3 linked regions of the Variovorax paradoxus B4 genome follow. The protein of the gene in region 1 interacts with the protein of each later gene in a pairwise test. Links are inferred from orthologs where the notes say so. Each region holds a gene or a part of one and is shown in the gene's direction. Other genes may lie near its edges.

The links. The genes of interacting proteins can lie anywhere in the genome.
Region 2: the proteins of aceE (region 1) and nth interact in binary tests that used the Escherichia coli proteins (3 or more experiments, as listed by UniProt). The link is inferred for Variovorax paradoxus B4 from one-to-one orthologs.
Region 3: the proteins of aceE (region 1) and VAPA_RS09010 interact in binary tests that used the Escherichia coli proteins (3 or more experiments, as listed by UniProt). The link is inferred for Variovorax paradoxus B4 from one-to-one orthologs.

Annotation. Positions count from the first base shown.
Region 1 is NC_022247.1:2,491,442-2,499,151, forward strand. The notes cover bases 2,886-6,198. They hold aceE (pyruvate dehydrogenase (acetyl-transferring), homodimeric type), read left to right. Parts: upstream 2,886-3,283; coding sequence 3,284-5,998; downstream 5,999-6,198. Other genes in these bases: VAPA_RS11515 (PAS domain-containing sensor histidine kinase), read right to left, coding at 2,886-3,079; aceF (dihydrolipoyllysine-residue acetyltransferase), read left to right, coding at 6,049-6,198. Outside these bases: VAPA_RS11510 (response regulator transcription factor), read right to left, coding at 1-542; more of VAPA_RS11515, read right to left, coding at 539-2,885; more of aceF, read left to right, coding at 6,199-7,710; VAPA_RS11530 (Ntn hydrolase family protein), read left to right, coding at 7,707-7,710. UniProt on the Escherichia coli protein: Component of the pyruvate dehydrogenase (PDH) complex, that catalyzes the overall conversion of pyruvate to acetyl-CoA and CO(2).
Region 2 is NC_022247.1:3,143,699-3,151,000, forward strand. What follows is about bases 1,340-4,244. They hold nth (endonuclease III), read left to right. Parts: upstream 1,340-2,420; coding sequence 2,421-3,068; downstream 3,069-4,244. Other genes in these bases: VAPA_RS14675 (aminotransferase-like domain-containing protein), read right to left, coding at 1,340-2,279; VAPA_RS14685 (SDR family NAD(P)-dependent oxidoreductase), read right to left, coding at 3,079-3,975; VAPA_RS14690 (helix-turn-helix domain-containing protein), read right to left, coding at 4,021-4,244. Outside these bases: VAPA_RS14660 (Ldh family oxidoreductase), read left to right, coding at 1-457; VAPA_RS14665 (DUF6172 family protein), read right to left, coding at 465-791; VAPA_RS14670 (hypothetical protein), read left to right, coding at 855-1,082; more of VAPA_RS14675, read right to left, coding at 1,092-1,339; more of VAPA_RS14690, read right to left, coding at 4,245-4,905; VAPA_RS14695 (histidine phosphatase family protein), read right to left, coding at 4,948-5,499; VAPA_RS14700 (adenosylcobinamide-GDP ribazoletransferase), read right to left, coding at 5,496-6,290; cobT (nicotinate-nucleotide--dimethylbenzimidazole phosphoribosyltransferase), read right to left, coding at 6,295-7,302. UniProt on the Escherichia coli protein: DNA repair enzyme that has both DNA N-glycosylase activity and AP-lyase activity. The DNA N-glycosylase activity releases various damaged pyrimidines from DNA by cleaving the N-glycosidic bond, leaving an AP (apurinic/apyrimidinic) site.
Region 3 is NC_022247.1:1,954,585-1,961,980, reverse strand. The notes cover bases 1,340-4,338. They hold VAPA_RS09010 (ATP-binding cassette domain-containing protein), read left to right. Parts: upstream 1,340-1,934; coding sequence 1,935-3,743; downstream 3,744-4,338. Other genes in these bases: VAPA_RS09005 (ABC transporter permease), read left to right, coding at 3,740-4,338; VAPA_RS09015 (HlyD family efflux transporter periplasmic adaptor subunit), read left to right, coding at 1,340-1,935. In the rest of the region: VAPA_RS09025 (phospholipase D-like domain-containing protein), read left to right, coding at 1-120; VAPA_RS09020 (TetR/AcrR family transcriptional regulator), read right to left, coding at 98-817; more of VAPA_RS09015, read left to right, coding at 916-1,339; more of VAPA_RS09005, read left to right, coding at 4,339-4,876; VAPA_RS09000 (ABC transporter permease), read left to right, coding at 4,890-6,008; VAPA_RS08995 (efflux transporter outer membrane subunit), read left to right, coding at 6,024-7,396. UniProt on the Escherichia coli protein: Part of the ABC transporter complex YbhFSR that could be involved in efflux of cefoperazone. Probably responsible for energy coupling to the transport system.

The DNA of each region.
Region 1 (7,710 bases):
CGATGCGCCTCGACCGTCTTGATGCTGATGCCCAGGTCGTCGGCAATCTGCTTGTTCAGGCGGCCGGCAACGATGCGCTCGAGCACCTGGGCCTCGCGGCCGGTGAGCTTGGACAGCAGCGCATCGCGGCTGGCCGACTGCTGGTGCTGGGTGAAGGCGCCGCGCGCGTGCTCGAGCATGCGCTCGACCAGCGTGACGAGCTCTTCGTCGTTGAAAGGCTTCTGGATGAAGTCCATGGCGCCTTTCTTCATGCTGTCGACCGCCATCGGCACGTCGCCGTGGCCGGTGATCACCACGATGGGCAGTGGAGAGCGCCGTTCGATCAGCCGATCCTGCAGCTCGAGGCCGGTCATGCCGGCCATGCGGATGTCGACGATCAGACAGGCGACTTCGCGCGGGTCGTATCGGGAGAGAAAGGACTCGGCCGAATCGAAGCAGCGAACCCTGTAGTCCTTGCCCTCGAGCAGCCATTGCAACGAATCTCGCACGGCTTCGTCGTCGTCGACGACATAGACAGTGCCCTTCTTCGGAATCAAACTCATGCAGGTACCTTTGCCTCGTCGCTTGCTACGGAACTGGGAGCGTCCAACACCGGAATCCAGAAGGAAAAACGGCATCCGATCACATCCAGACCATTGTAGATGTTCTCCGCCTGCATCCTGCCGCGATGGGACTCGACGATGGTGCGGCAAAGGTTCAGCCCGATGCCCATGCCTTCCGGCTTGGTAGAGAAAAAGGCTTCATACAGACGGTCCATCACCTCGGGAGCCAGGCCCTTGCCGGTGTCCTGCACCGAGAACTCGATGGCGTTGTGGCCCTCGATCAGCTTCGGCAGCACGCGCAGCTCCACGCTTCGGCGCGCGAGCGGACGCTCGGCAATGTCGATGGACTCGGCCGCGTTCTTCAGCAGATTGACCATCACCTGCTCGATCAGGATCGGGTCCACCTGCACCACCGGCAGCCGCGCGGCCACGTAGTGGTTGAGCCGCACGTTGCGCCGCCGCAGCTCGATGCCTGCGAGTTCGACCGCTTCGCTGACCATGGTGGACACGTCGGCGGCCGTGCGGTTGGGCTCGCTGCGCTTCACGAAGGAGCGGATGCGCTGGATGATCTGTCCCGCGCGCTGCGCCTGCTTGGAGGTTTTCTCCAGCGCCGCGAGCAGCGCCTCGGTGTCGATGGCCTGCCCCTTGAGGCGCGACATCATTCCGTTGCAGTAGTTGGTGATGGCCGTGAGCGGCTGATTGAGTTCGTGCGCCACGCTCGACGCCATTTCGCCCATGGTGATCAGGCGGCTCGCGGCCTGTGCGCGGTCGGCCTGCGCGGCGGCCTGCTCCTCGGCATCGCGCCGCGGCGTGATGTCGGTGGCAATCACCAGCTGGGCCAGCCGGCCGTCGACCCATGTCAGGTAGCGCGAACGCACTTCGAGCCACTTGCCCAGGTGCGGCACGAAGATCTCGTTGTTGGCCGTCTGTGCGGCGGTCAGGGTATCGATCGGGAGGCCGGCGTACGGGTCGACGTCGTCGAGGCCTTCGTCATGCGCGTTCGAGGCCGGCACGCCGGCCTGCGCCACCATGCCCAGGTGGCCGACGGTGTCGGAGCCGAACCAGAGGCGGTACAGCTTGTTCGCGAACAGCAGCTCTTCGCTGCCGATGGGCGCGACCGACACGGCGGCGTCGAGTGCCTCCAGCACCGTGGTGAAGCGTTCGTACGATGCCGACAACTGCTCGCGGATGCGCGTGGGCTCGGTGATGTCGGTCATCGACGTCATCCAGCCGGTCTGGTGGCCGCGTGCGTCGATCAGCGGCGATACATAGAGCCGGGCATTGAACACGCTGCCGTTCTTGCGCTTCACGCGCACCTGGAAGCCGCCGGGCAGGGCGCGTCCGTGCAGTTCTTCCTCGAGCCGCTCGTTCATGACTTCGCGGTCCGACTCCAGCCAGTAGGGGAAGGGCGGCGACTGGCCCACCAGTTCGGCCTCGCTCCAGCCGGTCATCGCGCAGAAGGCGGCGTTCACGTAGGTGATGCGCCCCTGCAGGTCGAGCACGCGCATGCCGGTCAGCATGGAGTTTTCCATCGCGCGCCTGAAGTTGGTCTCGGCGACCAGCCGCTGCTGTGCCTGCTGGCGCCGCCGGGTGTGGCGCCAGGTGCCGATCAGCATCCAGCTCGTCAGCACGCTGAGCGCACAGACCAGCCAGAACAGGCCGTTGCCGACCACCCCCTGCGAAGTGCGGTAGGCCTGGGCGCGCAATACCAGCGCGTTGCCGACGGGCGAAACCGGCACCTCGTACTCATTGGTTCTTTCCGTCCAGGGGAGGAGCCGCGTGCCGCTTTCCCTCGGGTTGGCCGTATTGCCCGCGAGCACGCTGCCTTTGGCGTCGAGCAGCGAGACCGCGTAGCGCGCCTGCACTTCCGACGGCATGCCGTAGCGCAGCAGGCCATCGACCGAAAATTCGCCCAGCACCACGCCCGCGAACAGGCCCTGGTCGAAGAGGGGAATGTGCAGCTGCAGCATCGCCGCGGGATCGCCGCCCGCCACCGGCTGGGAGAAAACCGGCTGGCGCAGCTCGCGCGCCAGGGCGTAGTTGCTCTCCACGTCGCCCGGGCGCAGCACGTCGCCGATCAGGTGCTGCTGCGCAGGATGCACGCTCGGCGCCGAATAGCCGGCCTTGAAACGGCGCCGATCGTCGATCCAGGTGACGGTCTGCAGCTCGGGAAACTGGCTCACCAGCGATTCCGCGCGGCTCGCGAATTCGATCGGGTCGATCTCGCGGTTCGAGGCGTCGCGCGCGATGCGCATCAGCTGTTCCTGGCGTTCGAGCAGGCGCAGGCGCATGCGCTGCTGCGCGTATTCGACGTCCCGCCGCACCGACTCCTGCTCGCGCTCGACTTCTTCGGTGCGCAGGTACCAGAACGCCGAAACGATGGCGGCCAGAAACAGCAGCACCGCCGCGATCGGCGCCAGCATGGCGACCGCGTCTTGCAGCACCGGCGTTTGCTGGCGCCACCAGCGGCGCCACCACGAGAGCGGAGACGCATTCACGGCGCTGCGGGCAACCGCCAGCGGAGAGGAAAAAGGCATCCTGCGAGTTTAGGTGATGGCCCCTGTGCCAAGGAGAGAGGGGCCGCAGTGCCATTGATTCCGGCGCGGGCGACTTTGTTTCTAAATTTCATATTGAGAAATTAGCATGCACCATTTGAAATAGAAGTATTTCTATGAGAAACTCCCGCGCGGTGATCGAAGAGCGCACTAAATTACAGCCACAGCCCTAAAGGAGAGACAAGCATGTCGGCAAATCCCGAGAACCTGTTCGGTTCGGCCGCGAACGACGCGGACGCCCAGGAAACCCGTGAATGGATGGATGCACTGTCCTCCGTGATTCAAAGCGAGGGACCTGAACGGGCCCACTTCCTTCTCGAGCAGCTGCTCGAACATGCGCGGCAACACAGCATCGACAAGCCGTTCTCCGCCAATACGGCCTACGTCAACACCATCGAGCCCGACCAGGAAGAGCGCTGCCCCGGCAACCTCGAGATCGAGGAGCGCCTGCGCGCCTACATGCGCTGGAACGCCATGGCGATGGTGGTCAAGGCCAACCGCCACCACCCCGCCGAAGGCGGCGACCTGGGCGGCCACATCGGCTCCTTCGCCTCGCTGGCCAACATGTTCGGTGCCGGTTTCAACCACTTCTGGCACGCCGAGAGCGAAAACCACGGCGGCGACTGCCTCTACATCCAGGGCCACGTCTCGCCCGGCATCTATGCCCGCGCCTACCTCGAAGGCCGCCTGAGCGAAGAACAACTTCTCAATTTCCGCCAGGAAGTCGACGGCAACGGCCTGTCCAGCTACCCGCATCCGAAGCTGATGCCCGAGTTCTGGCAATTCCCGACCGTCTCGATGGGCCTCGGCCCGCTGATGGCCATCTACCAGGCCCGCTTCCTCAAGTACCTGCATGCCCGTGGCATCGCCAACACCGAGAACCGCAAGGTCTGGGTGTTCTGCGGCGACGGCGAAATGGACGAGGTCGAATCGCTGGGCGCCATCGGCCTCGCCGCGCGCGAAGGCCTCGACAACCTGATCTTCGTCATCAACTGCAACCTGCAGCGCCTGGACGGGCCGGTGCGCGGCAACGGCAAGATCATCCAGGAGCTCGAAGGCGAGTTCCGCGGTTCGGGCTGGAACGTCATCAAGCTGATCTGGGGCAGCAGCTGGGACCCGCTGCTGGCGCGCGACAAGGACGGAGCGCTGCGCAAGATCATGATGGAGACCAACGACGGCGACTACCAGGCCTTCAAGGCCAACGACGGCGCCTACGTGCGCAAGCATTTCTTCGGCCGTGACCCGCGCACGCTCGAAATGGTGTCCAAGATGAGCGACGACGACATCTGGCAACTGCGCCGCGGTGGCCACGATTCGCAAAAGGTCTACGCGGCCTTCGACGCGGCCGTGAAGCACAAGGGCCAGCCGACGGTGCTCCTGATCAAGACGGTCAAGGGCTTCGGCATGGGCAAGATCGGCGAGGGCAAGAACACGGTCCACCAGACCAAGAAGCTCGGCGACGAGGACATCAAGGCCTTCCGCGACCGCTTCAACATCCCGATCCCGGACAGCCAGATCTCCGACCTGCCGTTCTACAGGCCGGCCGACGACACGCCGGAAATGAAGTACCTGCACGAGCGCCGCAAGGCCCTCGGCGGCTACCTGCCGCACCGCCGCACCAAGGCCGACGAGAGCTTCACGGTGCCTTCGCTCGACGTCTTCAAGTCGGTGATGGAGCCCACGGCCGAAGGCCGCGAGATCTCGACCACGCAGGCCTACGTGCGCTTCCTCACGCAGCTGCTGCGCGACAAGGCCCTGGGCCCGCGCGTCGTTCCCATCCTCGTGGACGAAGCACGGACCTTCGGCATGGAAGGGTTGTTCCGCCAGATCGGCATCTACAACCCCGCAGGCCAGCAGTACACCCCGGTCGACAAGGACCAGGTCATGTACTACAAGGAAGACAAGGCCGGCCAGATCCTGCAGGAAGGCATCAACGAAGCGGGCGGCATGTCGAGCTGGATCGCGGCGGCCACGTCGTACAGCACGAACAATCGCATCATGGTGCCGTTCTACGTGTACTACTCGATGTTCGGCTTCCAGCGCATCGGCGACCTGGCCTGGGCGGCCGGCGACATGCAGGCGCGCGGCTTCCTGCTGGGCGGCACCTCGGGGCGCACCACGCTCAACGGCGAAGGCCTGCAGCACGAAGACGGCCACAGCCACATCCTGGCCAACACCATCCCGAACTGCGTGAGCTACGACCCGACCTTCGCGCATGAAGTGGGCGTGATCCTGCACCACGGCTTGAAGCGCATGGTCGAGCGCCAGGACAACGTCTACTACTACCTCACGCTGCTCAACGAGAACTACCCGATGCCCGGCCTGCAGCCCGGCACCGAAGAGCAGATCATCAAGGGCATGTACCTGTCGAAGCAGGGCCCGGCGCTGAAGGCCAAGTCGCCCACCGTGCAACTGCTGGGCAGCGGCACGATCCTGCGCGAAAGCTTCGCTGCGCAAGAGCTGCTCGAAAAGGACTGGGGCGTCTCCGCCTCGGTGTGGAGCTGCCCGAGCTTCAACGAGCTGACGCGCGACGGCCAGGACGCCGACCGCTGGAACCTGTTGCACCCGGACCAGGCGCCACGCGTGCCCTTCGTGGCCGAGCAGCTCGCACCCACGGCCGGTCCGGTGGTGGCATCGACCGACTACATGAAGGCGTATGCGGAACAGATCCGCCCCTTCATCCCGAAGGGCCGCACCTACAAGGTGCTGGGCACAGACGGCTTCGGCCGCAGCGACTTCCGCAACAAGCTGCGCGAGCACTTCGAAATCAACCGCCACTACATCGTGGTGGCTGCGCTCAAGGCGCTGAGCGAAGACGGCACGGTGCCTGTGGCCAAGGTGGTCGAGGCGATCAAGAAGTACGGCATCAATGTCGACAAGGTCAACCCGCTTTACGCTTGAACATCAACAACCAACGAACGAACGGCGCCTCACGGCGGGAGACAAACGATATGGCAGCAGTGGAAGTCAAGGTGCCGGACATCGGCGATTTCGATGAAGTCGCGGTGATCGAGGTGCTTGTGAAGGTGGGCGACACGGTCAAGGCCGAGCAGTCGCTCATCACCGTGGAATCGGACAAGGCGTCGATGGAGATTCCGTCGTCGACCGCCGGTGTGGTCAAGGAGATCAAGGTCGCGGTCGGCGGCAAGGTGAAAGAGGGCTCGGTGGTGCTGGTGCTCGAGGCCGAGGAAGCGGGTGCTGCTGCAGCGCCGGCTGCCGCACCTGCCGCGGCTCCTGCGGCCGCAGCACCGGCCCCTGCGGCAGCGGCGCCCGCGCCTGCCGCCGCGCCGGCCGTGTCGGGCTCGATCGACGTCAAGGTGCCGGACATCGGCGACTTCAAGGACGTCGCAGTCATCGAGCTGCTGGTGAAACCCGGCGACACGATCGCGGCCGACCAGTCGCTGATCACGGTGGAGTCGGACAAGGCCTCGATGGAAATCCCGTCGTCGGCGGCCGGCGTGCTCAAGGAACTCAAGGTCAAGGTCGGCGATACCGTCAACATCGGTGACCTGATCGCCGTGCTCGAAGGTGCTGCGGGTGCCGCAACCCCTGCGCCCGCGCAAGCTGCCGCAGCCGCAGCCGCACCGGCTGCCGCGACCGCCAGCGCACCGGCACCCGCCGCTTCGCCGGCACCGTCCGCAGCCGCGCCGCACGATCCCACCACGGCGCCCAGCGCCAACCTGCCGCACGCCTCGCCCTCGGTGCGCAAGTTCGCCCGCGAACTCGGCGTGCCGCTCGAGGAGGTCAAGGGCTCCGGCCCCAAGGGCCGCATCACGCAGGAAGACGTCCAGGGTTTCACCAAGGCCGTGATGAGCGGCCAGGCCAGCACCAAGGCCTCGGCGGCCAAGGCACCGACCGGCGGCGGCGCAGACGGCGCCGCACTGGGCCTCATTCCCTGGCCCAAGGTCGACTTCGCGAAGTTCGGCACGGTCGAGCGCAAGGACCTGTCGCGCATCAAGAAGCTCAGCGGCGCCAACCTGCACCGCAACTGGGTGATGATCCCGCACGTCACCAACAACGACGAAGCCGACATCACCGAGCTCGAGGCCTTCCGCGTCTCCACCAACAAGGAAAACGAGAAGTCGGGCATCAAGGTCACGATGCTGGCCTTCGTGATCAAGGCGGTGGTTGCGGCGCTGAAGAAATTCCCCGACTTCAACGCCAGCCTCGACGGCGACCAGCTGGTCTACAAGCAGTACTTCCACATCGGCTTCGCGGCCGACACGCCCAACGGGCTCGTGGTGCCGGTGCTGAAGGATGCCGACAAGAAGGGCATCCTGCAGATCAGCCAGGAAATGGGCGAGCTCGCCAAGAAGGCGCGCGACGGCAAGCTCGGTTCGGCCGACATGCAGGGCGGCTGCTTCTCGATCAGCTCGCTCGGCGGCATCGGCGGCACGCACTTCACACCCATCATCAACGCCCCCGAAGTGGCCATCCTCGGCCTCTCCAAGGGCCAGATGAAGCCGGTGTGGGACGGCAAGCAGTTCGTGCCGCGCCTGACGCTGCCGCTGTCGCTGTCGTACGACCACCGCGTGATCGATGGTGCCCTGGCCGCGCGCTTCAACGCCTATCTTGGGCAAGTGCTCGCGGACTATCGCCGAATCCTGCTATGA
Region 2 (7,302 bases), 650 kb from region 1 along the record:
GGAATGGCTGATCGACGCCACCGGCAAGCCGTCGAACGACCCGCAGGTGCTGTTCGACCAGCCGCCCGGCACGCTGCTGCCCGTGGGGGGCTTGAGCCATGGGCACAAGGGCTATGGCATGGCATTGCTGGTCGAGACGCTGACCGCCGGGCTCGCGGGCCATGGCCGGGCCGACCCGCCCGAAGGCTGGGGCGCGACGGTGCACGTCACGCTGCACGATCTGCATGCCTTCGGCGGCAAGGAAGCTTTCCTGCGGCAGATGGACCATGTGGCGGCGCAGTGCCGCAACAACGTGCCCATTGACCCGGCCAAGCCCGTGCGGCTGCCGGGCGAAGGCGGCTTGAAGCGCCGCGATGCGCAGTCGAAGAACGGGGTGCGGCTGCACCCGTCGATCGCACGTTCGCTGCAGGATGCGGAGCAGCGCCACGGGCTGCGGCTCGCGCAGGGCCTGCTCTGAGGGTCGGCTAGATTTCTTCGGGCGATTCTTCCGCTGCCGGCTCCCCGGCCGCGCGCGGCTTGCGCTTGCCGGGCTTGGCCAGGATCTCGACGTAGAACTGCTTGCCGGCATCCTTGACGATGCCGTCGATCAGACCTGTGATGGCCGACAGGTGTACGACTTCGGCGGCTTCTGCCGAGGCGCCGAACCTGCAATCGAAGTCCCAGAAGTCGCTGCCCTCGGGCAACTCGCGGCGCCGCTCGCGCTTGATGTACTTGCGGATCTCGTGCTTGATGGCTTCGAGGAGGCGGTCGGGGTGCTTGCCCTCGACCTGAAGCTGAAAGGTTTTTCTCATGGTCGATCCTAACCCGCAGCCTGTGTACAGTCGGCGGTGGTTTTAACGAAAGCAGGTGAAGACATGGCGCGCGCAAACGACTGGGCAAGCAAGGTGATGGCATTGGTCAACGGCGGCAACGCATCGGCGGCCATCGCGCAGATCAAGGTCGCACCCTCAGTCAAGGACCTGAAGGCGCTGCAGACCATCATGACGCTATCGAAAATGAAAGGCCGCTATCCGAACGTGGATGCGGCCATTGCGGACAACCTGGCGCTGCTGGCGGCGCCCCGCCTGCACCGCTCGCCCTGAACTGACGGCCTACAGGGCCTGGCCCAGGCGCTTCACGCCCTCTTCGATCTTGGCCACGTCGGCCGTCGCAAAGCTCAGCCGCAGCGTCGCCAGGTCGGGCTTCTCGGCATAGAACGGCGCCCCGGGCACGAAGGCCACGAGCTTCTCGATGGCGCGCTTGGCCAGTTCGTTGGCATCGGCCAGCTTGCCATTGGCCCCTGTGAGGCGGGCCCAGAAGAACAGGCCGCCCTGCGGCTGCGTGAAACTCACCGCATCGCCCAGTTCGCGCTTGAGCGCCGCGCCCATGGCCTGCGCGCGCTGGCCGTACACCTCGCGCACGTGCGCCAGCGTGGCCGGCATGCGGCCGCTCTTGAGGTATTGCGCGGCCGTGGCCTGCGAGAAGGTGCTGGTGTGCGCATCGCTGAACTGCTTGCACATCGTGGCCTTGGCCAGCAGCTCGGCCGGCGCGATCATCCAGCCGATGCGCAGGCCCGGGCTCAGCACCTTGCTCAGGCTGCCGCAGTGCGCGAGCAGCTCGCGGCTGCCTGGTACGTCCTTGCTCAGCGCCAGGATCGAAGGCGGCGGCGCTTCGCCGAAGTAGAGGTCGCCGTAGGGATCGTCCTCGACGATCAGCGTCTGGTACTTGACCGCCAGTTCGAGCACCTTCTTGCGGCGCTCCAGGCTCAGCATGGCACCGCTCGGGTTGCCGAAGGTGGGAATCAGGTAGACGAACTTGGGCTTGTGCTCGGCGATGAGTTTCTCGAGCTCGTCGGTCTTCACGCCGTTGGCATCGATGGGCGCGCTGATGAGCTGCGCGCCGTAGAGGCGGAAGCACTGGATGGTGGCCAGGAAGGTCGGGCCTTCGACGATCACCTTGTCGCCGGGCGAGATCATGGTCTTGCCCAGCAGGTCGAGCGCCTGCTGGCTGCCGGTGGTGACGATCAGGCCGCTAGTGTCCACGTCGACGCCCTTGGTCTTCATGAAGGCGCTGAGCTGCGTGCGCAGCGGCTCGTAGCCTTCGGTGGCGCCGTACTGCAGCGCGCCGCCGGGCTCCTCGGTCAGCGCCTTCTGGCTCGCCTCCTTCAGGCCCTCCACGTCGAACATGGCGCTGTCGGGGAAGCCGCCCGCAAAGCTGATGATGCCGGGCTTGCCGAGCAGCTTGAAGAGTTCGCGGATGGCGGAGGTTTCGACGTTGTCGAGGCGGGAAGCGAATTGCATGGGAAGTCTCACTTTCTGGGGCGCTATTGTGGCGAAAGCCGCGGGCAATAAAGCTGCGTAAGGCTATCGCCTTTCAACGATATATTGCGTCTATCGCCGCCCTGCTCCGCGCGGCAGACGAGCGCCGCGCTTTCAGATCCCATGAAAAAAGACAACATTCCCCTCTTCTTCGCCACCCTGCAGGCGGCCAATCCCACCCCCGAAACCGAGCTCGAATACACCACGCCGTTCGAACTGCTGGCCGCCGTGCTGCTCTCCGCGCAGGCGACCGACGTGGGCGTGAACAAGGCCACGCGCAAGCTTTTTCCAGTGGCGAACACGCCGCAGGCGATCCTCGGGCTGGGCGTGGAAGGCCTGGAGGAATACATCAAGACCATCGGGCTCTACCGCAGCAAGGCCAGGCACCTGATCGAGACCTGCCGCATGCTGGTGGAACTGCACGGCGGCGAGGTGCCCCGCACGCGCGCCGAGCTCGAGGCGCTGCCGGGCGTCGGCCGCAAGACCGCCAACGTGGTGCTCAACGTGGCGTTCGGCGAGGCGACGATCGCGGTCGACACGCACATCTTCCGCGTCGGCAACCGCACCGGGCTTGCGCCGGGCAAGACGCCGCTCGAAGTGGAACTCAAGCTGGAGAAACGTGTCCCGTTCGAATTCCGGCTGCATGCGCACCATTGGCTGATCCTGCACGGGCGCTACATCTGCGTGGCGCGCAAGCCCCGCTGCTGGGAATGCGCGGCGCACACGCTGTGCGACTACAAGCCGAAGACGCCGGCGCCCAAGCCGGGCTGAGCCGGGCGCTCTACATTTCGAACGCTTGGACCTGCCGGCCATCGACGTCGGTGAAACCGTATTCCCGGGCCAGGTCGGCCACGCGGTGCACGCCGCCGCTCTTCTCCAGCACCTGCGCATCGCCCGCCAGCGCCGCCACCGCGCGGCCGAGATAGCGCGGCGACTCGGTCCGCGCCAGCGCCGGGCGCTCGCGCCAGTGCGCCTCGTCGGTCTTGTGGCCGGCCAGCACGAACTCGGTGCGCATCCAGCCCGGCGACACGGCGAGCGAAGCGACGCCGTGGGGACGAAGTTCCTGCGCCATGCCAAAGGCCAGCCGGGTCATGGCCGATTTGGCGAGGTCGTAGAACAGGTTCCCGCGCAGGTAGTTGTCGCGGTCCCAGAAGGTGGTGGTCACGATCAGCCCGCTCTTTTGCGCCACCATCACTGGCGCGGCGAATCGGCTGGTGAGCAGGTGGTTGCGCACGCCGCGGTCGAACATCGAGTCCCAGTTGGAAAGCGGATGCTCCCAGAACGGTGCCTCGAACACGCCGGTGAAAGTTTCGTGGCCGCCCCAGGCGTTGTTGACGAGCAGGTCCACACGGCCCTGCTCGCGCTGCACCTGCGCAAAGAGCTGCTTCACCTCGTCTTCCTGCGTGTGATCGCAGCGCACCGCAATGCCGCGTCCGCCCATGCGCGCGACCTCGTCGGCCGTTTCGTCGATGCTGCCCGGCAGGGCTTCGAGTTCCGAGAGCGCGAGCAGCTGGCCATAGCCTCTTGCCGGCTGCCCGCGCGTGCTTCGCCCGGTGACGTACACGGTGGCGCCCGCGGCGCCCAGTTCCAGCGCAATGCCGCGGCCCGCGCCGCGGCTGGCGCCGGTGACCACGGCCACGCGGCCCTTCAGCGGCCGCTCCCTGCTTTCCGATTGCATCGTCCTGTCCTTTCGTTGCGAGTTCGAAGCAACAGTAAGGCCGCATCAATCCGCCGTCTTGGAAGAACCCGAAATCGCGCGTCCCAGAAACTCCGTCGGCGTGAGGCCGCAAAGGGCCTGGAACTCGTTGATGAGGTGCGATTGGTCATAGAAGCCCCCGTCCAGCGCAAGGTCCGCCCAGGCGGGTTCGCGCTGCAGGCGCAATGCGCGCACGCAGGCATGCAGCCGCGCGAGCCGGCTCCAGGCACGGGGCGACAGGCCCACCTGCTGCCGAAAGACCTGCTGCAGCCGCCTTTCGCCAAGGCCGACGACCTGCGCCACCTCGCGCAGCGGACGCCGTCCGCCCGACGTGGCGATGAGCTGTGCCGCGCGCATCGCCGCCGGGTGGACAGTGGCATCGCCATCGGCCAGCCGGTGCTGCAGGGCCGCACACAGCACCGTCACACGCGACACGTCATCCGGCTGCAGGGCGATGCGCTCCAGCAGTTCGGCACCACGGCCATGCCACAGCTCGTCCAGGTGCACGGCGGTGCCAGCGATCTCGCTGGCCGGCCTTCCCAGCAGCGCCGCGGCCGCGCCGGGACGCAAGGTCACCGACAGCCCCTCCATCTTCCGGCAGAGGCGCACGAGGGCCGGCGCCGCCGACGCGCCGATGGCCTCGACGGCTTGCCCGGCACCCTCGCCCGCCGAGGGTGCATCGCCCAGGTTGAAGACCAGCCGCACCGCCCCATCGGGCAGCACGCGCTCCAGCACCTCGCGGCCTTCGGGCAGCGTTTCCCTGTAGAGAAGAATGTGCGCAACGTGCGCCCGCAGCGGCCCGGCGACCGGAAAGGCGCGCAGCGTACCCGCGGGCATGTCGGCCTCCGGCCCATGCAAGGGGTCGTCGTCGAGGCGGACGTAGAGGCGTTCGTTCTTGGACAGTGTCGGCATCGCTGTGGCGGACGGGCGCGCGGCAGCGGGTGCCGCCGCGCATCAGCCGCATTCGATCAGCTGGCACGCCCCGTAGTCAATGGGCGCCGACGGCCATTGCGCGGCGTCGTCGACGCGCCGCACGCCGCGATGCAGCAGTGCCACCGCCCGCATCACGCCCGCGTGCGTGACCCACACCGCATCCTGCTGCGATGCGCGCCATTCGTCGAAGGCCGTGCCGATGCGCTGCATGAAGCAGGCCGTGCTTTCGCCATGCCCGCCCGGGATCCCTTCGGCGAAATTGCAGGTCCACGCGTCGAACTCGGTGCGGGCGATCGACGACCAGGGCCGGCCTTCCCAGGCGCCGAAATCCATCTCGGCCAGTCGCGGGTCGGCGCGCGTGGCAAGGTCCGGACGCAGCCTGCCGATGGCTTGCGCGAGTTCGGCGCAGCGCCGCAGGGGCGAGTGGGCCAGCGCAAGGTCCGCGGGCAGGCGCGAAGCCACCGCATGCGCCACCGCCAGCGTCGCCTCCGCCGGCACGCCCACATCCGCGCTGCCGTAGCAAAGGCCCGGCGCGGCGTCTGTCTGCGCATGGCGCACCAGCCACAGCTTCATGCCTGCCAGGCCAGCGCGAGGTAGATCGCGAGCTCGCACACCTGCTGCGTCGCGCCGAGCCCGTCGCCGGTGAATCCCTGCAGCCGGCGCCGGAACATGCGCGCCATGACCAGCGCCGCAAGAGCGCATGCCACCGCCACGGCCATCGTTCTTCCGGGGCCCTGTGTCAGCAGCACCAGCCCGGCAGCGGGAACCGACCAGAGCCCGCCGACCAGCAAGGCACCACCGCCGATCGCATCGGCCAAGGGCTTGGCCTTGCTTGCGCCGCTGTCGCCCACGTACGGCAGCCAGCGGATCAGGAACAGCGGCGCCAGCCGCGAAAGCACATGCGCGCCGACGATGGCACCAGCCACCGCCTGCGCGCCCTGCCCCGCCATCGACGCAAGCAGCGCGGCCTTGAGGCCGAGCGCCAGCACCAGCGCAATGGCGCCGAAGGCACCGATGCGCGAGTCCTTCATGATCTCGAGCGCGCGGCTGCGGTCGGCCGAACCGCCCAGGCCGTCGGCCACGTCGGCCAGTCCGTCTTCATGGAAAGCGCCGGTGAGCAGGACCGTTGCGGCCATGCTCAGCAGCGCCGCGGCGAGCGCACCGGCCACGCCCGGCAAGCCTTGCAGCGCGAGCACGAAAACAGCCGCGCCCACGCCACCCACGAGCCATCCCACGCCGGGAAAATGCGCCGCGCTTGCGCGCAGCATCTGCGGGCTGAAGCCGATCCATTCGGCGAGCCGGCCGGTCACCGGCACGCGCGTGAAGAACTGCAGCGCCAGCAGGTAGTGGCGGACACCGTTCATGGGTTCAACTGTCCTTGCGCGACACGCCGGCGGCTTCGAAGCTGGCCATCTCGCGCAGGATGCGGCAGGCCGATTCGAGCAGCGGCCAGGCCAGCGCGCCGCCCGAGCCTTCGCCAAGGCGCAGGTCCAGGTTCAGCAAGGGCTTGAGCCCGAGGTGCTTCAGCAACAGCGCATGCCCGGGCTCCGCCGAACTGTGCGCGGCCACGCAGCGCTGCGCCACGTGCGGCTGCAGCGCCTGCGCAACGAGCACAGCGGCGCTGGCGATGAAGCCATCGACCACGATCACGCGCCGCTCCTGCGCCGCCTGCAATACCGCGCCAACCAGGGTGGCGATTTCGAACCCGCCGAACGCAGCCAGCGCGTCGAGCGGTGCCACCGCCGATGCGTGCAGCGCCAGCACCTCGCGCAGCACCCCCCGCTTGCGCGCGAGTCCCGCGGCGTCGAGGCCGGTGCCGGAGCCGGTGCAGCCGTCGATGTCCAGCCCCGCGAGCCGCGCAAGCAGCAGCGCCGCGGCCGAGCTGTTGCCGATGCCCATTTCGCCGAGCAGCAAGGCATTGCCCGGCAGCGCGCGCACCACCTCGCGCCCGTTGGCGATGGCTTGTGCGCACTGCGCTGGCGTCATGGCGGGGCCAATCGACGCATCGGCTGTGCCAGCGGCGATCCGTCGCGACACCAGCCCCGGCCGGGCCTGGAAGTCGCGCCGCACGCCGCAGTCGACCACGGTGAGCGCCAGCCCGTGCTGGCGCGCCAGCACGCTGACGGCCGCGCCGCCGGCCAGGAAGTTCTCGACCATCTGCCAGGTCACGTCGCTCGGAAAGGCCGAGACGCCGTGCGCCGCCAGGCCATGGTCGGCCGCGCACACCAGCATTTGCGGTGCTTCGAGCACTGGCGTTTCGCTGCCCAGGACGAGGCCGATCCGCAAGGCCAGGCTCTCGAGCCGGCCCAGCGCGCCAAGTGGCTTGGTCTTGTTGTCGAGCGCCGCCTGCAGGCGCGCCGCAAGGGCGCCGTCGTG
Region 3 (7,396 bases), 540 kb from region 1 along the record:
TGGCTGGCCGAGTGGATCGACACCACCGCTTCCGCCGGCGAGCCCTACCGCGCGCGGCGTCCGGGCCTGGTGCGCGACGTGGCCGAAGGGCTGCTGCTCACCGTCGCTTTCCAGCTCTAGCAGGCGCCGCGGTCCTGGCCGCCTCCTTCGCGATGGCATCGAGGCCGGCGAACACGTAGCGCATCAGATCGTCCGCCAGGCCCTCGGCATCCTTCAGGGCCGGCAGCACCTTGCCGGCCAGGTCCTTGGGGGCCACGGTCATCACGATGCAGGGCAGCACCGCGAACAGCAGGGCCCGCTGCACCGAGGGATGGTCCTCGGGCAGGCCCATGATGCCGCCGATCAGGCCGCGGATCAGCCGGGCCTTGGGCAGCACCGCCTGCCGGATCAGCGCAGGCAGCGCCGGCGAAGGCGACAGCGCCTCGCGCAGCACCACCCGGAATCCCCAGGGTGCCCTGGGCTGGCTGCCCAGCTCGATCAGGTGCGTGAGGAACGCGCGCAGCTTGAACCGCGGATCGCCAGCCTCGCTGGCCAGGCTGACCAGTTCGTCCATGCTCACGAGCTGGCGGTGCGCCTCGATCAGCACGGCTTCATAGAGCCCGTCCCGGCTGCCGAAGTGGTAGTTGACCGCCGCCATGTTGGTGCCGGCGCGCGTGCAGATTTCCTTGCTGGTGCTCTCGGCGAAGCCGCGCTCCGCAAACAGCTGGCCCGCGGTTTCGAGGATGTGCAGGCGCGTGGTGCTGCCGTCGGTGCGCTGGATGCGCGCCGCACCCTCGCGCACAGCGGGGGAACGGGGATTGGAAGAGCGTGTCGCCATGCGCCGAGGTTAATCGAACTGAAAAAATACTTCAAATTCAAATTTCAATTTGATAACATCCGGCGAGCATCCGTGTGGAAACCGGCAGGAACCCGCCCATGAACAAGAGACCTCTCATTGCCGCTGCCCTCGTGGCGCTGGCGGCCGCTGCAGGCGGCTGGTGGTACTTCAGCCGCTCGGCCGCGCCGTCCGACCAGCTCGTGCTGTACGGCAACGTCGACGTGCGCCAGGTCTCGCTCGCCTTCAATGCCAGCGAGCGCGTGGCCGAACTCGCGGTGCGCGAAGGCGACCATGTGCGGGCCGGGCAGGTGCTGGGCCGGCTCGACACCCGCTCGCTCGTGCTGCGCGTGGCGCAGTCGCAGGCGCGCATCGGCGTGCAGGAGCAGGCGCTGCTGCGCCTGAAGACCGGCAGCCGCCCCGAGGAACTGGCGCAGGCCGGCGCCCAGGTGGCCGCGGCGCAGGCCGATGCCGACCTTGCCCGGCAGCAGCTCGCGCGCCTGCAGGCCATCGGCCAGACCACGGCCGGACGCGCGGTGAGCCAGCAGGACCTCGACAGTGCGCAGGCCCGCCGCAAGATGGCGCTCGCGCAGCTGGACAATGCGCGCAAGGCGCAGCAGCTCGCGGTGGCCGGCCCGCGCAAGGAAGACATCGCGCAGGCGCAGGCCCAGCTCGAATCCGCACGCGCCGACCTCGCGCTCATGAACCACCAGCTGGCCGAAGCCGAGCTCAAGTCGCCCATCGACGCCGTGGTGCGCGCCCGCCTGCTCGAGCCCGGCGACATGGCTTCGCCGCAGCGCCCGGCCTTCACGCTGGCCATCACCGATCCCAAGTGGGTGCGCGCCTATGTGGCCGAACCCGACCTCGGCCGCGTGCGGCCCGGCCAGCCGGCCAGCGTGGCCACGGACAGCCAGCCCGGCCAGCCGATCGCGGGCAAGGTGGGCTACATCTCGTCGGTCGCCGAGTTCACGCCCAAGACGGTGCAGACCGAGGAGCTGCGCAGCAGCCTGGTCTACGAGATCCGCGTGATGGTCGACGACAAGGAAGACCGGCTGCGGCTCGGCATGCCGGCGACCGTGCGGCTGCAGCTCGCTTCCTCCACCGCCAACGGCAAACCCTGATGCGCGACACCGGGCCCGCCGTGGTTGCACGCTCCCTGCACAAGCGCTTCGTGGCCAAGGGCTCGAAGCAGGTGGTGCGTGCGCTCGACGACGTGTCGCTCGAAGTGCGCTCCGGCACGCTCACGGCGCTGGTCGGCCCCGACGGCGCGGGCAAGACCACGCTGCTGCGGCTGATGGCCGGCCTGATGCGCGCCGACGCAGGCGAACTGCGCGTGCTCGGCATCGACGTGTCGGCCGACCCGCAGGCGGTGCAGGACCGCATCAGCTACATGCCCCAGCGCTTCGGCCTCTACGACGACCTGAGCGTGCAGGAGAACCTCGACCTCTACGCCGACCTGCACGGCGTCCTGGCCGGCCAACGCCGCGCGCGCTATGCGCGGCTGATGGAAATGACCGACCTCGGCCGCTTCACCGACCGCCCCGCGGGCAAGCTTTCGGGCGGCATGAAGCAGAAGCTCGGCCTCGCCTGCACGCTGGTGCGCTCGCCCGACCTGCTGCTGCTCGACGAACCCACCGTGGGCGTCGATCCGCTCTCGCGGCGCGAGCTCTGGCAGATCGTGCAGCAGCTGGTCGACGAGGAAAAGCTTTCGGTGATCGTGAGCACCGCCTACCTCGACGAGGCCGAGCGCTGCAGCCACGTGTTCGTGCTGCAGGAGGGCCGGCTGATCGCGCAGGGCACGCCGGACGAAATTCGCGGCCATGCAGAGGGCACCTGCTTTGTCGCGGCGCCGCCGGACGGCGAGGCGCCACGGCTGATGCAGGCGCGCCTGCTCGATGCGCGGCAAGAGATCGTCGATGCCGTGCCGAAGGGCGGCGAGGTGCACTTCATCCGCCGCCGAGGCACGGACGACGCGGCCCTCGAGAAGCTGCTCGCCGGTGCGCGCGCCGAGCCCGTGCCGCCTCGGCTCGAAGACGGCTTCATGACGCTGCTGCGCGCCCGGCAGGCCACCGACACGAACATCGCGCCATCAGCGGCGAGCGAAGGCCTTGCACCGGCCGAGGGCGAGCCCGGCGAAGTGGTCATCGAGGTGAAGGACCTGGTGCGCCGCTTCGGCGATTTCGTGGCCGTGGCGAGCACCAGCTTCTCGGTGCGGCGCGGTGAGATCTTCGGCCTGCTGGGCCCTAACGGCGCGGGCAAGACCACCACCTTTCGCATGCTCTGCGGCCTGCTGCCCGCGAGCGGCGGGCAACTGCGCGTGGCGGGCGTCGACCTGCGCCACGCGCGCGCGCAGGCCCGCCAGCGCATCGGCTACGTGTCGCAGAAGTTCGCGCTCTACGGCAATCTCACGGTGCGCGAGAACCTCTCGTTCTTCGGCGGCGCCTACGGCCTGCGCGGGCAGAAGCTGCAGGGGCGCATGGACACGGTGCTGCAGCAGTTCGGCCTCGAACGCGAACTCGACGCGCCCAGCGGCCAGCTGCCCGGCGGCTACAGGCAGCGCCTGGCCATGGCCACGGGCCTGCTGCACGAGCCCGAGATCCTGTTCCTCGACGAGCCCACCAGCGGCACCGACCCGCTCGCGCGCCGCGAGTTCTGGCGCCGCATCACGGCACTGGCCGAAGGCGGCACCACCGTCGTCATCACGACCCACTTCATGGAAGAGGCCGAGTACTGCGACCGCATCGTGATCCAGGACGCCGGCAAGGTGCTGGCCATCGGCACGCCGCGCGAGGTGCGGGCGCAGGCACTCGATGGCGAGGACGACGAAAAGCGCATCGACATGGAGCAGGCCTTCATCGGCATCGTCGAGAAGGCGCGGCAGGAAGACAGCTCGGCGGAAAGGCGCGCAGCGCCTGGGGTGCACCAATGAGCGGCTTCCGCACCCGGCTCGTCTCCCTCACGCGCAAGGAGTTTCGCCAGCTGCTGCGCGACCGCAGCAACCTGGCCATCGGCATCCTGCTGCCGATGGTGCTGATCCTGATCTTCGGCTACGGCATGTCGCTGGACGTGAAGAACGCACCGGTGGGCGTGGTGCTCGAAGACCCCTCGCCCACCGCGCATGAGGCCATGGCCGGCCTGCAACTTTCGCCCACCATCGCGCCCGTGCTGCTGGGCTCCATGCACGACGCCGAGGCGTTGATGCGCGAACGCAAGATCGACGGCATCGTGCGCGTGCCCTCGGATTTCTCGCGCGCGCTGGCTGCAGGCAACGCGCACGTGCAGCTCATCGTGCATGGCGCCGACGCCGGGCGCGCGACCATCATCCAGGCCTACGTGAGCGGCGCCCTGGCGCAATCGGCCGTGCGCCAGGCCGACCGCGGCGGCGGCAGCACCGGTGCCGACGCCCCCGCAGCGGGCCGCGTGACCGTGGAGCAGCGCATGTGGTTCAACGCCGCGAACACCAGCACCTGGTACCTGGTGCCGGGCCTCATCGTGCTCATCATGACCCTGGTTGGCGCCTTTCTCACCGCATTGGTGATGGCGCGCGAATGGGAGCGCGGCACGCTCGAGGCGCTGTTCGTCACGCCGGTGCGGCCAGTGGAAATACTGCTGGCCAAGATCATTCCGTATTTCGCTGTCGGCATGCTGGGCCTTGCGCTGTGCCTGCTGGCCGCGCGCTTCCTGTTCGCGGTGCCGATGTACGGCTCGCTGCTCGCGGTGGTGCTCAGCTCGATGCTGTACCTGATCGTGGCGGTGAGCCTGGGGCTGGTGATCTCGTCGGTCACGCGCAACCAGTTTCTCGCGAGCCAGGTGGCGCTGATCGTCACGTTCATGCCTTCGATGATGCTGTCGGGCTTCCTGTTCGACCTGCGCAACGTGCCCACCGCCGTGCGCGTGATCGGCCACGTGCTGCCGGCCACCTACTTCATGGACCTGATCAAGACGCTGTTCCTCGCGGGCGACGTCTGGCCGCTGATCTGGCGCAACTGCACGGTCCTCGTGGCCTATGCGGTCGGCCTGCTGCTGCTTGCCCGCGTGGTCACGCGCAAGAGCCTGGATTGAAGGACCGCCTTCCATGATCGACTTCCTGCTGCGCGTCGCCAACCTCTGCAAGAAGGAGCTGCTCGCCATCTTCAAGGACCCGGCAAGCCGCGTGATCCTGTTCGTTCCCGCCATCATGCAGAGCCTCGTCTTCGGCTATGCCGCCACCTACGACCTCTCGAACGTGCCCTATGCGCTGCTCGACCAGAGCCGCACGGGCGCATCGAGCGAGCTGATTGCGCACCTCGACAGCACCGGCGTCTTCCATCGCGTGGCCACGCTGCGCACGCAGGCCGACATCCGGGAAGTCATCGATACCGAGAAGGCGTTGCTCGTGATCCAGATCGCGCCGAACTTCGAGCAGCAGCTCAGCGCGGGACAGTCCGCGGCCATCCAGCTGATCCTGGATGCGCGCAACTCCAACACCGCGGGCTCCGCGGCCGGCTACGTGAGCGCGGTGGTCGAGCGCTACAACGCCGAGCTGCGCGCGCGCGCCGGCGCACCGCCGGCCCCGCTCACCATCGAATCGCGCGCCTGGTTCAACCCCAACCTCGAAACGCGATGGAACCTGCTGCCCGGCCTGATCGCCGCGCTCAGCATGCTGCAGACGCTGCTGCTCACCGCGCTTTCCGTGGCGCGGGAGCGCGAGCAAGGCACCTTCGACCAGCTGCTGGTCACGCCGATGTCGCCGCTCGAGATCATGATCGGCAAGGCGCTGCCGCCGGTGCTGGTGGGCCTCGCGCAGTCGACGCTGATCCTGCTGGTGGCGCTGTTCTGGTTCGGCATTCCGATGGCGGGCTCGCTGGTCACGCTCTACACCGGGCTGGTTTTCTTCACGGTGGCCAGCGTGGGCATCGGCCTCTCGATTTCGGCGGTGTCGGCCAACATGCAGCAGGCCATGCTCTACACCTTCGTGCTGTTGATGCCGATGATGCTGCTCTCCGGCCTGACCACGCCGGTGCGCAACATGCCGCACGTGCTGCAGGTGATCACCATGGCCAACCCGCTGCGCTTCGCGATCGACCTGGTGCAGCGCGTCTACCTCGAGGGCGTGGGCCTGGCCACGGTGTGGCACAACCTGATTCCGCTGTCGATCATCGCCATCGTCACGCTGCCGCTGGCGGCCTGGCTGTTTCGCCATCGCCTGGTCTGAACCCGGGAGCACCACATGCCTGCATCACGCACCCTCTTCGCATATTCCGTGCTTGCGCTTCTGCTGGGTGGATGCGCCGTGGGGCCCGACCACCGGCCCGCGCAAGTGCAGGCGCCCACCGATTGGTCCGCATGGCACGGCGGCTCGGCGGCGCTGCTCGGCGCCGAGCGCAAGGCCGCGCCGGCGGGCGTCGCATCCGGCGACTGGAAGGCCTTCGGCGATCCGCTGCTCGACCGCTTGCAGGCCCGCGCGCTGGCCGCCAACCATGACCTGCAAACCGCTGCCCTGCGCTTCGCGCAAAGCCGCGTCCAGCGCACCGCGGCGGCGGCGCAGCAGGCGCCGCAGCTCAATGCCAGCGGCAGCGTCAGCCGGCAGCGCCAGAGCGAGAGCGGCACCGCGACGCGGATGATCGATGCGCTGGGCTCGTCGGTCGCCAACCGCGACCAGCTGATCCGCACGCTCAGCGAGCCCTACAACCTCTACCAGGCCGGTTTCGATGCCTCGTGGGAAATCGACCTCTGGGGCCGCGTGCGGCGCAGCATCGAGGCCGCCGATGCGGACACCGGCGCATCGGCCGCGCTGCTGCAGCAGGCGCAGCTCAGCGTGCAGGCGGAGGTGGCGCGCAGCTACTTCGAGTTGCGCGGTGCACAGCGTGAACTGCGCCTGGCCCGGGCCGACATCGCGGCCGCGGCCGAGTCGCTCGAGCTGGTGCAGGCACGTGCCGACGGCGGACTGGTCACCGACCTGGACCCGACGCGCCAGCGCACGCAGCTGGCCGAGCTGCGCGCGCGCATTCCGATGCTGCTGCAGCAGGAGGCGCAGGCCATGAACCAGATCACGCTGCTGGCCGGCGCATCGCCCGGCACGCTGAACGCCGAACTCGCGCCACCTTCCGACGGCGCGGGCGACACGCTCGAAGCGCTGCAGGCATCACCGCTGCCCGACCTTGCGCTGGGCCTGCCTTCCGATGTGGCGCGCCAGCGCCCCGACATCGCCGCGGCAGAGGCGCAATTGCATGCCGCCACCGCGCGCATCGGCGTGGCCGTGGCAGACCTCTATCCGCGCGTCACGCTCGGTGCGGGCTTCGGCTACGAATCGGCCGGCAGCGAGCGCTTTGGCGAATGGGGCAGCCGGCAATGGCATGTCGGCCCCTCCATCAGCCTGCCCATCTTCGACAACGGCCGGCGCCGGAGCACGGTGAACCTGCGCGAGCTGCAGCAGCAGGAAGCCGCGGTGGCCTTCCAGCAGACCGTGCTCAAGGCCTGGCATGAAATCGATTCGGCGCTGAGCGCCTACACCGCCGAGCGCCAGCGCCACGCCGAGCTGGTCGAGCGCGAGCGCAGCAGCCGCGACGCACTCACGCTCGCGCATGCGCGCTATGCGAACGG